DNA from 2 places in the Bradyrhizobium sp. USDA 4541 genome. Region 1 is predicted to be linked to the other one. Evidence: predicted binding sites of a transcription regulator. Region 1 holds the regulator's gene; the other holds the start of a gene.
What was found. The regulator LexA, encoded in region 1, represses DNA repair genes until DNA is damaged. The targets are predictions, from matches to a motif close to TGTTCNNNNTGTGTTCNG.

Region 1 (5,798 bases):
CGCGGCGCTCCGCACCCAGCCGCCGCAGCCGATGTCGGCGATGGACGGCTATGCGGTGCGCGCCGCCGATGCGGCTGATCTAAAGGCCCGGCTCAAGGTGATCGGCGAAGTCGCCGCCGGCCGGCCGTTCGACCGGACGGTCGGCGCCGGCGAGGCGGTGCGGATCTTCACCGGCGGCGTGATCCCCAATGGCGCCGACGCGGTGATCATCCAGGAGGACACCGCCGTCGACGGCGACCACATCACGATCACGGAGGCCGCCAGCGTCGGGCGGCACATCCGCCCGGCTGGGGTCGACTTCCGTGAGGGCGAGGTGCTGCTCGCCGGCGGCAGCCGCCTGTCCGACCGCGCGCTGTCGCTGGCGGCCGCCATGAACTATCCGGGACTTGCGGTGCGCCGCCGCCCGAAGGTCGCGGTGCTGGCGACCGGCGACGAGCTGGTGATGCCGGGCTCGCAGCCCGGCCCCGGCCAGATCGTCTATTCCAACGGCTACGCGCTGCGGGCGCTGGCGCGCGCCGAGGGCGCCGAGACCGTCGACCTCGGCGTTGCCGCCGACACGGTGGAGGCGACCACGGCGGGCATCCGCCGGGCGCGCGAGGCCGGTGCCGATGTCCTGATCACGACAGGCGGCGCCTCGGTCGGCGACCACGATCTCGTCAAGCGGTCGCTGGAAGCCGAGGGCGTCGACATGACGTTCTGGCGGATTGCGATGCGGCCCGGCAAGCCGATGATGCATGGCCGGCTCGGCGCGATGAGGGTGATCGGCCTGCCCGGCAATCCGGTGTCGTCCTATGTCTGCGCCTTCCTGTTCCTGGTGCCGTTGATTCGGGCGCTGAGCGGCCGGAAAGTGATTCATCATCGCCGCACGAGCGCCCTGCTCGGCCGCGACCTCGCCGCCAACGACCAACGCGAGGACTATCTGCGTGCACGGCTCGAAGCGCGCGAGGACGGCACGTTGATCGCAACGCCGGTGACGCAGCAGGACTCGTCGTTGCTCGGGAATCTCGCTGCGGCACGGGCACTTCTCGTGCGCCCGCCGTTCGCGGCGGCGGCCGTCGAAGGCAGCGAATGCGAGATCCTGACACTGCCCGAATAGGGTTTTCGCGCCCCGCCGATTGTGCGTTGCCCGACACGTTCACCGGAAATTAAGTGGTTGCGGAACACATATCGAACATATAGTGTCCGTTCATGATTTGTTTCGAGTGCTGGTGTCTACATTCGGGAAGCTGCATGGAAGCAGGTGCATCGAGCACATGCTCCTGAGGTCAGGCCCGGCCTGCAGGCCCCACCAGAAGAGTCTCGGAATCGAACGACGCTATCAACCGGGGGAATACTCGAGATGCTCACGCGCAAACAGTACGAACTACTGCGTTTCATCAATGAACGTCTGAAAGAGGCCGGCGTACCGCCCTCCTTCGACGAGATGAAGGATGCGCTCGACCTGCGCTCGAAGTCCGGTATCCACCGCCTGATCACTGCGCTGGAGGAGCGCGGCTTCATCCGCCGTCTGCCGAACCGCGCCCGCGCCATCGAGGTCATCAAGCTGCCCGAACTCTCGGCCGGCGGCGGCAACGGTCGCCGCGGCTTCACGCCCAGCGTCATCGAAGGCACCCTCGGCCGGCGCGCCAGCACGCCGCCGATTGCCGAGGACGACGGCAACCGTCCGGTCGCGGTCCCCGTGATGGGCCGGATCGCCGCCGGTACGCCGATCGAGGCGCTGCAGACCCGCAGCCACACCATCAGCGTGCCGCCCGACATGCTCGGCGCCGGCGAGCACTACGCGCTCGAGGTACGCGGCGACTCGATGGTCGATGCCGGCATCCTCGACGGCGACATGGCGCTGATCCAGCGCAACGACGTCGCCAATACCGGCGACATCGTGGTGGCGCTGATCGACGAGGAGGAAGCGACCCTGAAGCGCTTCCGCCGCCGCGGCGCATCGATCGCGCTCGAGCCGGCCAACACCGCCTATGAAGTGCGCATCCTGCCGCCGAACCGGGTCCGCATCCAGGGCAAGCTGATCGGCCTTTATCGCAAATACTGAATTGCAAATACTTGCGGCGGCCGGGAACGAGCAACACGTCGGATCGTTCCTTGCATGATAGTGTAGCGTACGGCCTGCCCGATGCGCTCCGATACCTCTCGCGCAGCGTCGCGTGTTTGTGATCGGAGCGATCTCGGACCAGTCGTACAATCGCCCAGAAACGAGCAGACGCTCGTTCGCTATCGTCCACTCTGGTAGAGGCCCTAATGCCTCAAGGAGAGGCACGGGTCGCTACCTCGAAATGAGGAGCCATCCGATGTGTGACTATAGTCTGCACGCCGTGGCATCGCGCCCCGCCATTGTCGGAGAGACGCTGATCACGACGACGTTCCGCGGCACGTCGACCCGCGGCTTTGCTTCGGAGAATGACCCCACTGTCGCGGTCTGCATGCTGCCGGGCACCGAGCTCGCTTTCGCCGAGAACGTTCGCTACGACAGCCGCTGGATCTGGACCAAGACGCTGAACTATCGCGTCGGCGTATTCAACGAAGTCGAGCCCGACGTGCCCGATCGGCATCATGATGCGGTCGAATTCCCCGACGGCAGCCATGTGCTGGTGACCCAGCTGGTCGAGGGACAGCGCGTCAGCGTGCTGCAATTGCCGGCGCTGCATCCGCCGGTCGAGCAGAAGCCGAAGGTTGTGGAGCGGCGGCCTTCCGCATTCGCAACGCTGTTTTTGGGTTGAGCGCATCGTCGCCGTGGAATGAGCTGTTCGGCGGCGGATGACCTAAGCAATTTCGGGCGACCCCGGACTCCCGCTTCCGGGGCGCAGAAGGAGATTTGCGTCGGCCGGCACCTTGGCGCATCATCGGGTACGGAGGACGTGCGCGGTGGTCGATAAGGTCACATGGCAAAAGGCTGGACGCGTCACGGAACCGGGCCGCTACATGTTCCGGTTCGGTTGGCTGACGGTAACGGCCGACGACCTGAAAGTCTGGGAGCAATTTCCCGAGGCTTCCTTCACTCTCGTCAAGAAGCCCGACGCCGGCCCCGACTCCGACGAATACCATCTCGGCCTGTTCGAGCTGCCGAGCGCGCCCTTGCCGGACCACGGCTAATCATCGCCCTGCAGATCGGTCTCGGCCGGCGTCGCATCCACCGCAGGCCGCGGCGCGGGGGCGCGTAGCGTCGTCTCGCTCTCGCCGTCGCCGGGAACCGCCGGCGACCACGGCCGGTCGATCCCGCCGGGCTTGACCGCATCGACGACGTAGCCGTCCCTGCTCCGTCGCAGCACCAGCGCGCCGTGGCGGCGCAGCCGCTCGGCATCGATCACCGATGCCGCGCAGCCCTGCGGCGCCGGCCGCGCCGTCACGATCAGGCCTGCGCGCTCGCAGTCGTCCACTAGGTGGTGTGGACTCTAAGGATTCCCTTTTGAGAGCAAATCAGATTCAAGGCTTCTTTTTGGGAGGCGGCCTTGGGTGTGATGGAGCGTTTGGTGTTGAGCGACGCGGCCTGGGAGCGCATGGCGCCGCTGATCATAGGCCGGCCCGATCAGAAGGGCTCGACCGGGCGGGACAACCGGATGTTCGTGGAAGGTGTGCTTTGGATCGTGCGTACGGGCTCTCCTTGGCGTGATCTTCCGGAGGCTTTTGGAGATTGGAACAGCGTGTTCCGGCGGTTCAGTCGATGGAGCCGCAAGGGTGTCTGGTGCCGCATCTTCGAGGCGATGTCCGAGGATCCGGACTTCGAATATCTGATCGTCGATTCCACCATTGTCCGGGCGCATCAGCACGCCGCCGGGGCGAAAAAAGGGGGTCTGAAGATCAAGCGATCGGGCGCTCGCGCGGCGGCCTGAGCACGAAGATACATATGGCCGTACGCGGCTTGGGATGCCCCGTGCGGTTCACGCTCACCGCGGGCCAGAAGGGCGATGCACCACAAGCCGCTGCATTAATCGAGGGGCTGCCCGCCGAGGTCGTCATCGCCGATACGGCTTATGACGCCGATCGTTTGCGCCAAGACATCGCCGCCAAAAAGGCGCTCGCCGTCATCCCCAACAACCCCTCGCGAGCCCTCAAATATCCGCTCGACAAACATCTCTATGCCCAGCGCCATCTCGTGGAATGCTGCTTCAGCAAGCTCAAGCAGTTCCGACGCGTCGCAACCCGCTTCGAAAAGACCGCCCGGAATTACCGGGCCGTCGTCACTCTCGCTGCCATCGTCCTATGGCTGCGATAAGTGTCCACACCACCTAGGGCCTCCGGCCGGGTCGCCGGCGCGACGAAGGCGCCGCCGGGTCCCTGGGTCACGCAGCCGCTGGCATCGCAGGAGACGCCCTCGCCGAGCGACGCATCGGTGGCGGTGCGCGCGTCGGCGTCCGCCGCCAGCCACTCCTTGACCAAAAATGCATCCTTGGCGCTGTGCATTAGATGCAGCCGTCCATCACCGCCACGCACCGCGACATTGCGGCCGTCGCCCGAGATCAGCACGTCCGGCTGCGGCACCCTGAGCGCCCAGACCGAGGCCACCAGCAGCAGCACCGCACCTGACCAGCGCAGCGGCGTGCGCAGCAGCCCGAGCAGGATGATGCCGGCGCTCGCTGCGATCAGCGGCCCGATGCCGAACGCCGCCATGCGGCCGACCGCGCCCGGGAGTGCGGCGCCCCATTGCGTCACCAGGATCATCCAGTCGATGCCAAGACCCATGATCGCCCAGAACACGCCGTCGAAGCCGAACGGCATGGCGACGAGCCCCAGCAGGCCGGCCGGCATCACGACCGCCGAGACCACCGGCATCGCCGCGAGGTTGGCGAGCAGCCCGTAGGGCGTCACGCGGTGGAAATGGAATGCGGCATAGGGCGTCGTCGCCAGCCCCGCCACCAGCGAGGCCAGCATCAGCATCGTGAGCTCGCGCCCGCCCCACAGCGCGACGCGCGCGGTCGCCGAATGGTCGGGCGACGCCAGCAGGTTCGGCAGCCCGATCTGCACCAGCGCCACCAGCCCGAGCGTCGCGGCGAACGACATCTGGAAACTGGAATGCACCAGCGCCTCCGGCGCGATCGCGAGCACGATCAGCGCTGCCACCGCCAGCGTGCGAAAGGTGATGGCCCGGCGGTCGACGATCACGGCGAGCAGCACCACGGCGGTCATGAAGAATGACCGCTGGGTCGCGACCTCCGCGCCCGACAGCAGAAGATAGAATGCGGCGGCGACCAGCGCGGCCGCCGCCGCCCATTTCTTGATCGGATGCGCCGCCGTCAGCGCCGGAAACAGCGCGAGCAGCGCGCGCACCGCGAAAAACACGACGCCGGCGACCACGGCCATGTGGTAGCCGGAGATCGACAGCACGTGGCCGAGTCCCGAGATGAACATCGCATCGTTGACCGGCGACGAGATCGCATCGCGCCGGCCGGTGAGCAAGGCGGTCGCGATCGCGCGCTGGTCGCCGTCGAGCGTGGTGCGAATCCGCGCGTCGATGGTGTCGCGCAGGCCCTGCATGAAGGCGGCGTAGCGCAGCGCAAAGCCGCCGGTCGCAGGCGGCTCCCTGGTCTTGACGGCGCCCATCACGAAGCCGGAGGCGCCGATGCCCTGGAAATACAGGTCGCGGCCGAAATCATAGGAGCCCGGGCGCTGTGGCCCGAGCGGCGGCATCAGCCGTGCCTTCAATTCAACGAAGCTGCCGACATCGGGCGCGGTGCCCTTCTTCACCGAGAGCCGGACCCGATCGAGCTTCGTCATGTCGCGCGGGCTCTCCATCGAAACCACACGCAGCACGAAACGATCGGTCTTCTCGCGGATGTCGCGCGTCTCGACGA
Region 2 (5,798 bases), 4.4 Mb from region 1:
TCAGCCGCAGGCGGATGCCGAGCGTCACGATCCAAAGGCAGGCGAGCGCGAACAGGAAGCTGACCCCGATCGCGAATGCATTGGGATCGTAGCCGCTCTGTTGCGAGAGCGCGCCCGAAATGAACCCGAAGGCGCTGCCAAACGCGACGGAGAAGATCGTGAACGAGCGCACGATCGTCGCGAGCCAGGAATGGCGCCGGAGGAAGCGGCGAAGGCGCAACTTGATCCGGAAGAAACGCCCCATCAATGGTGACCCTGAGACAGCTTGATCTGGCGCTGACGATGCGTCGGCCAGCTTGCAAAGTGCTTGAAATTGGTGGCCATTTCGCGCTGCCCTCAGAACAAGGTTAGCGGGAGGTTAATTCCGCCATGACCCGGTTCGGGACGCGCGTGTCAGGTGCGGGCGATGCGGCTTCAAGTCGGCGGTGTCCGCCGCGGGCGCTGACGATCAAGGCCGCGGCATCCCGCGCCGAGAACGTCTTCGATTGCACGAAGACACGGTAGTCGGACGGGCCAGCATCACGCGTCAGATAGATGACGGGGCCGGTTGCCGAGGCATCGCCGGAAATCCCGATCAGCTGCGCCGTCGCGCTGCTCTCGCAGGCGCCGGCCTCGGCGTCGTCGATGTCGTCGATCACGGTGAAGTCGGCGGCGTCGGCGCTGTCGGCGATCTGGACCCGGACGGTGGCCTGGCTGGGGTCGTCAGTGAAGCTGACGTGAAGCTGCGCCAGCCAGGGGATCGATGCGATCTGCATTGTGGCGCCGCCCACCTCGATGCAGGGCCGCGGGCCCGGCAGGAATTCGGCGCGGGCAAGGACCGCGGCCACGGCAAGGGGGACCACCGAGGTCAGAATCTTCAAACGCAACATGACACAACTCGCTCGACCCAAGCTTGCCGCCGATCGCGGTGCTTATGGTTTGCGGAGCGTAAATGAGAGTGGTTACTGTCACGTTGACGCGGCGGGCACCGGGCGGAAGGCGAGGGAGATCACGCCGCGCGGCGCAAATCGTCGGCCAATGCACGATAGGACAGCGCTTCGGCGAGATGAAGCCGGCCGATCGTCTCGGCGCCGTCGAGATCGGCAAGCGTGCGCGCCACCCGCAGCACGCGGTGATAGCCGCGCGCGGTGAGGTGCATGTTGTCGGCGGCCTCGCGCAGCAGCTTCTGCCCATGCGCGTCGGGTTGCGCGATGGTCTCGAGCAGCGAACTCGGCGCTTCCGCATTGGTGCGGACATGCGGCATGCCGGCAGCCGCATAGCGCGCGAGCTGGATGTCGCGCGCGGCCGCGACGCGGGCGGCAACCTCGGCCGATCCCTCCGCCGGCGGCGGCAGGATCAGATCGGCCGCGGTCACGGCGGGCACCTCGATCCGCAGGTCGATGCGATCCATCAGCGGGCCGGAGATCCGCATCTGGTAGTCGCCGGTGCAGCGGTCGAGCCGGCCGCGCTTGCAGGAATAGCCGGGTTCATAGGCATGGCCGCAACGGCACGGGTTCATGGCTGCGACCAGCATGAAGCGCGCCGGATAGGTGACGCGATGGTTGGCCCTGCTCACCGAAACCTCGCCGTTCTCCAGCGGCTGACGCAGCGAATCCAGCACGCGCGGATCGAACTCCGGCAATTCGTCGAGGAACAGCACGCCCTGATGCGCCAGCGAGATCTCGCCCGGTTTGGCGCGCATGCCGCCGCCGGTCAGCGCGGCCATGCTGGCGGAATGATGCGGGCTGCGGAACGGGCGTCGCGCGGTCAGGGCGCCGTCGCGGATCTCGCCGGCAACCGAGGCGATCATCGAGACTTCGAGCAGCTCCGACGGCGACAGCGGCGGCAGGATCGAGGGCAGTCGCGCCGCCAGCATCGATTTGCCGGCGCCGGGCGAGCCGATCATCAGAAGATGATGACCGCCGGCGGCGGCGATCTCGAGCGCGCGTTTCGCGCTCTCCTGGCCCTTGATGTCGCGCAGGTCCAAAAGCGTTTCCTCGCGCTCATGCACCTTCGGCTGCGGCCGCGACAGCACCTGCGTGCCCTTGAAGTGGTTGGCGATCTGGATCAGCGAATCTGCCGCGATGATCTGGATGTCCGGACTGGCCCAGGCGGCTTCCGAGCCGCAGGCGGCCGGGCAGATCAATCCCTCGTCGCGCGAATTGGCGCCGATTGCCGCGGGCAGCACGCCCGCCACCGGCGCGAGCGAGCCGTCGAGCCCGAGCTCGCCGAGCACGGTGAAGCCGTTCAGCGCATCCGGCGGGATCGCGCCGATCGCCGCCATCAGGCCGAGCGCGATCGGCAGGTCGTAATGGCTGCCCTCCTTGGGCAGGTCGGCGGGTGCGAGGTTGACGGTGATGCGGCGGGCGGGAAGCGCGAGGCCGGAGGCGATCAGCGCCGAACGCACGCGTTCGCGGGCTTCCGACACCGCCTTGTCGGGCAGGCCGACGATGGCGAATGCGGGCAATCCCGGCGCAACCTGGACCTGCACGTCGACCGCGCGGGCCTCGATCCCCTCGAATGCGACGGTGGAAACGCGCTGAACCATGCTGCCCCTATCTTCCGCAATCGAAGGTAGCGGAACCGGGCGACAAGTGCAAGAACATTACAGGAACATTCGCGACACCGAGGGCTGGTCGCCCGGTACCAATTCACCGCGCGGCGAATCCGCTTCCGGCCGGTGCGGAGGCGTCGGGCGTCGCGCGCGATGACGCGCGCCTCGCGCGATCGAACACAGCTCGCATCGTCGACAACTGCAGGAATCATTCTCAAGAATCATTCCAGCACGACGAGCATCGCGCGCTTATTGTCGCAGCGTGTCGTCGATTTCCTTGCTGTTTCAGCGATCGCACGCTGATCGCGCGCGCAGTCTCGATCTATTCCAACTGCCGAGGTCTGTACTCGCGAGCCCCGCGCTGTAGAGCCGGATCACAAATCCATCCAGGCTGACATCAGGGGCGCCTTCGCGTGATCGGTCGACTTGTTTCGCATTCCACCCGTCAACATCCAGCGCTGCGAACGATCGGTCTATGTACCGCCGCCGTCCTTGCCGCAGGAGTCGCGACCGAACGCGCCGACGCGCAATCGGAACTGCCGCCGGTGAGCGTGGACGCGCCTCAGCAGCGCGCGATCACTGCGAATGCAAAACCGGTTCGTCGTCCGGTGGCCGCACGCGCGAGCCGCGCCAATCGTGTGGCTCGATCCCAGCAGGCGACGACGCCAGCTGCGGCACGATCCGGTGCCGGCGCCGGCGAGCGAGCCGGCGGTCCGGTGGTCGGGTTCGTTGCCACGCGTTCGGGCACGGCGACCAAGACCGACACGCCGCTGATCGAAATCCCGCAATCGATCTCGGTCGTCACCACGGACCAGATCAGGAACCAGGGTGCGGAATCGGTGGGCGCGGCATTGCGCTACACCGCAGGGGTCAGCGGCGACGTGAATGGCGGCTCGGACACCCGCTTCGGCGGCCTGCAGATCCGCGGCTTCGACATGACGATGCCGGGCCTCTATCTCGACGGCCTGCGGCTGCCGAGCAGCAATTATGTGCACTTCCTCGGGCTCGATCCGTACGGAGCCGAGCGCCTCGAGGTCCTGAAAGGGCCATCCTCGGCGATGTTCGGCGGCAGCGGCACCGGCGGCATCCTCAACTATGTCAGCAAGCTGCCGACCGCGCGCGAGTTCGGGGAAGTGTCGCTGTCGGGCGGCAGCTTCAACCGCTATCAGGGCGAGTTCGACATCGGCGGCCGCGCCAACAAGGAAGGGACGGTGCTGTGGCGCCTGACCGGCGTCGCGCGCGATGGCGAGACCCAGGTCGACTACACCAAGGACAATCGCGTCTTCATCGCGCCCGCCGTCACCGTGAAGCCGAATGAGGACACCACGATCACCTTCCTCGCGAACTACCAGAAGGAACGCACCGGCTGGGGCCTGCAATTCCTGCCGCCGTCCGGCACCGTCTGGGCCAACAACGGCCGCTACATTCCGAACACGCGCTTCGTCGGCGAGCCCGGCTTCAACCAGTTCGACACCGAGCAATCCTCGGTCGGCTACATGCTGTCGCACGACTTCAACGAGGCGCTGACCTTCCGCCAGAACCTGCGCTATTCGTGGATGCACAACGAGCAGAAGAGCTTCTACGGCACCGGCTATGCATCGGCGGCCGACGAAGCCGCGGGCCTGCTGTCGCGCGGCGGCGCCGGCGGCAGCTCGACGATCGATTCCTTCGCGGTCGACAACCAGCTGCAGGGCAAGTTCGTCACCGGCATGCTGAGCCACACGACGCTGTTCGGCGTCGATTACCGCAACACCTCGTTCCGCGACATGGCCTCGAGCTACAGCACCGGCAAGCTCAACGTCTTTGCGCCAGTCTATACCAACAGCTGGACCTACAACGGACCGTATGACGACACCGGCATCAAGCAGTCGCAGGCCGGCTTCTATCTGCAGGACCAGATCAGGCTCGGCCGGCTGTCGTTTCTGCTTGGCGGGCGGCAGGATTTCGTCACTACCGACCTCGACAACAATCTCGCGAAAACGTCGACGTCGACCGACGCCTCGGCATTCACCGGTCGCGCCGCCGTGATGTACAATTTCGACAACGGCATCGCGCCCTATTTCAGCTATTCGGAGTCATTCCTGCCGGTGCTGAGCACCAATGCCGCCGGCGAGCTGCTGAAGCCGGAGTCCGGCGTGCAGTACGAAATCGGCGTCAAGTACCAGCCGGTCGGCATCAATGCGCTGATCACGCTGGCCGCCTTCGACCTGACCCGGTCCAACGTCGTCACCTACGCGCCGCCGTTCTATTTCGCCGAGCAGACCGGCGAAGTCAGGTCGCGCGGCGTTGAGCTCGAAGGCACCGCGACGCTGGTCGAGGGCGTCAACATCCGCGGCGGCTACGCCTATGTCGACGCTGAAGTCACCAAGGATCCCGTCAATGTCGGCAAGGCGCCGACCACGGTGCCGCTCAACCGTTTCTCGCTGTGGGGCGATTACACCGTTCAGGGCGGCCCGCTCGCCGGCGTCCAGTTCGGGGCCGGCGTCCGCTATGTCGGATCGACGTTCGGTGACGACGCCAACACCTTCAAGGTGCCGGCGTCGACGGTCGTCGATGCGCTCGTCGCCTATACCAGGGACAATTATCGCCTCTCTCTCAACGTCACCAACCTCGCCGATACGCGCTACGTGGCAGCCTGCTACGGCAACACCAGCTGCTTCTACGCGGAGGGCCGCAAGGCGATCGCGAAGCTGACCTATCGCTGGTGATCACCCCACAACTTGCTGAAATCCCCATGAGACCCATCTTCGGACGACTGCATCGCTGGGCGGGCCTTGTCACCGCGGCCTTCCTGTTCTTCTCGGGCGTCACCGGCGCGATCATCTCGTGGGACCACGAGATCGACGATGTGCTCAACAGGAAGCTGTTCGAGGTGACAAGCTCCGGACCGGCGATCCCGTCGGTGGAGCTCGCCCGGCTGATCGAGCAGCGCGATCATCGCGCCCGCGTCGTCCACATGTTCATGACGACGGAGAAGGGCGAATCGCTGTGGTTCTTCGTGCTGCCGCGGATCGATCCGGCGACCGGCAAACGCTACACGCTCGACTACAACCAGGTCTTCCTCGATCCAAACACCGGCGTCGAGCTCGGACGCCGCTATTGGGGCGCGGTCTGGCCGGTGACCCGCGAAAACTTCGTCTCGTTCCTCTACAAGCTGCATTACACGATGCATATCCCCGAATTCTTGGGCAGCGATCGCTGGGGCATGCGCTTCCTCGGCGTCATCGCCGTGATCTGGACGATCGATTGTTTCGTCGGCTTCTAC

Region 2: J2R80_RS06460 (YifB family Mg chelatase-like AAA ATPase) is a predicted target of LexA. The motif match lies at 2,578-2,595, and genes of this name have one in related genera.

The regions. Positions count from the first base shown of each region.
Region 1 covers NZ_JALJZF010000001.1:5,813,337-5,819,134, reverse strand. The annotation lists gene glp (gephyrin-like molybdotransferase Glp) at 1-1,096, shown strand, start outside; gene lexA (transcriptional repressor LexA) at 1,340-2,044, shown strand; gene J2R80_RS27645 (hypothetical protein) at 2,301-2,729, shown strand; gene J2R80_RS27640 (hypothetical protein) at 2,875-3,102, shown strand; gene J2R80_RS27635 (hypothetical protein) at 3,099-3,386, opposite strand; one part of gene J2R80_RS27630 (IS5 family transposase) at 3,459-3,794, shown strand; one part of gene J2R80_RS27630 (IS5 family transposase) at 3,797-4,222, shown strand; partial or broken gene J2R80_RS27625 (ComEC/Rec2 family competence protein) at 4,186-5,798, opposite strand, start outside.
Region 2 covers NZ_JALJZF010000001.1:1,368,531-1,374,328, reverse strand. The annotation lists gene J2R80_RS06470 (PAS domain-containing hybrid sensor histidine kinase/response regulator) at 1-244, opposite strand, end outside; gene J2R80_RS06465 (hypothetical protein) at 348-869, opposite strand; gene J2R80_RS06460 (YifB family Mg chelatase-like AAA ATPase) at 989-2,527, opposite strand; gene J2R80_RS06455 (TonB-dependent siderophore receptor) at 3,250-5,241, shown strand; gene fsrB (siderophore utilization protein FsrB) at 5,268-5,798, shown strand, end outside.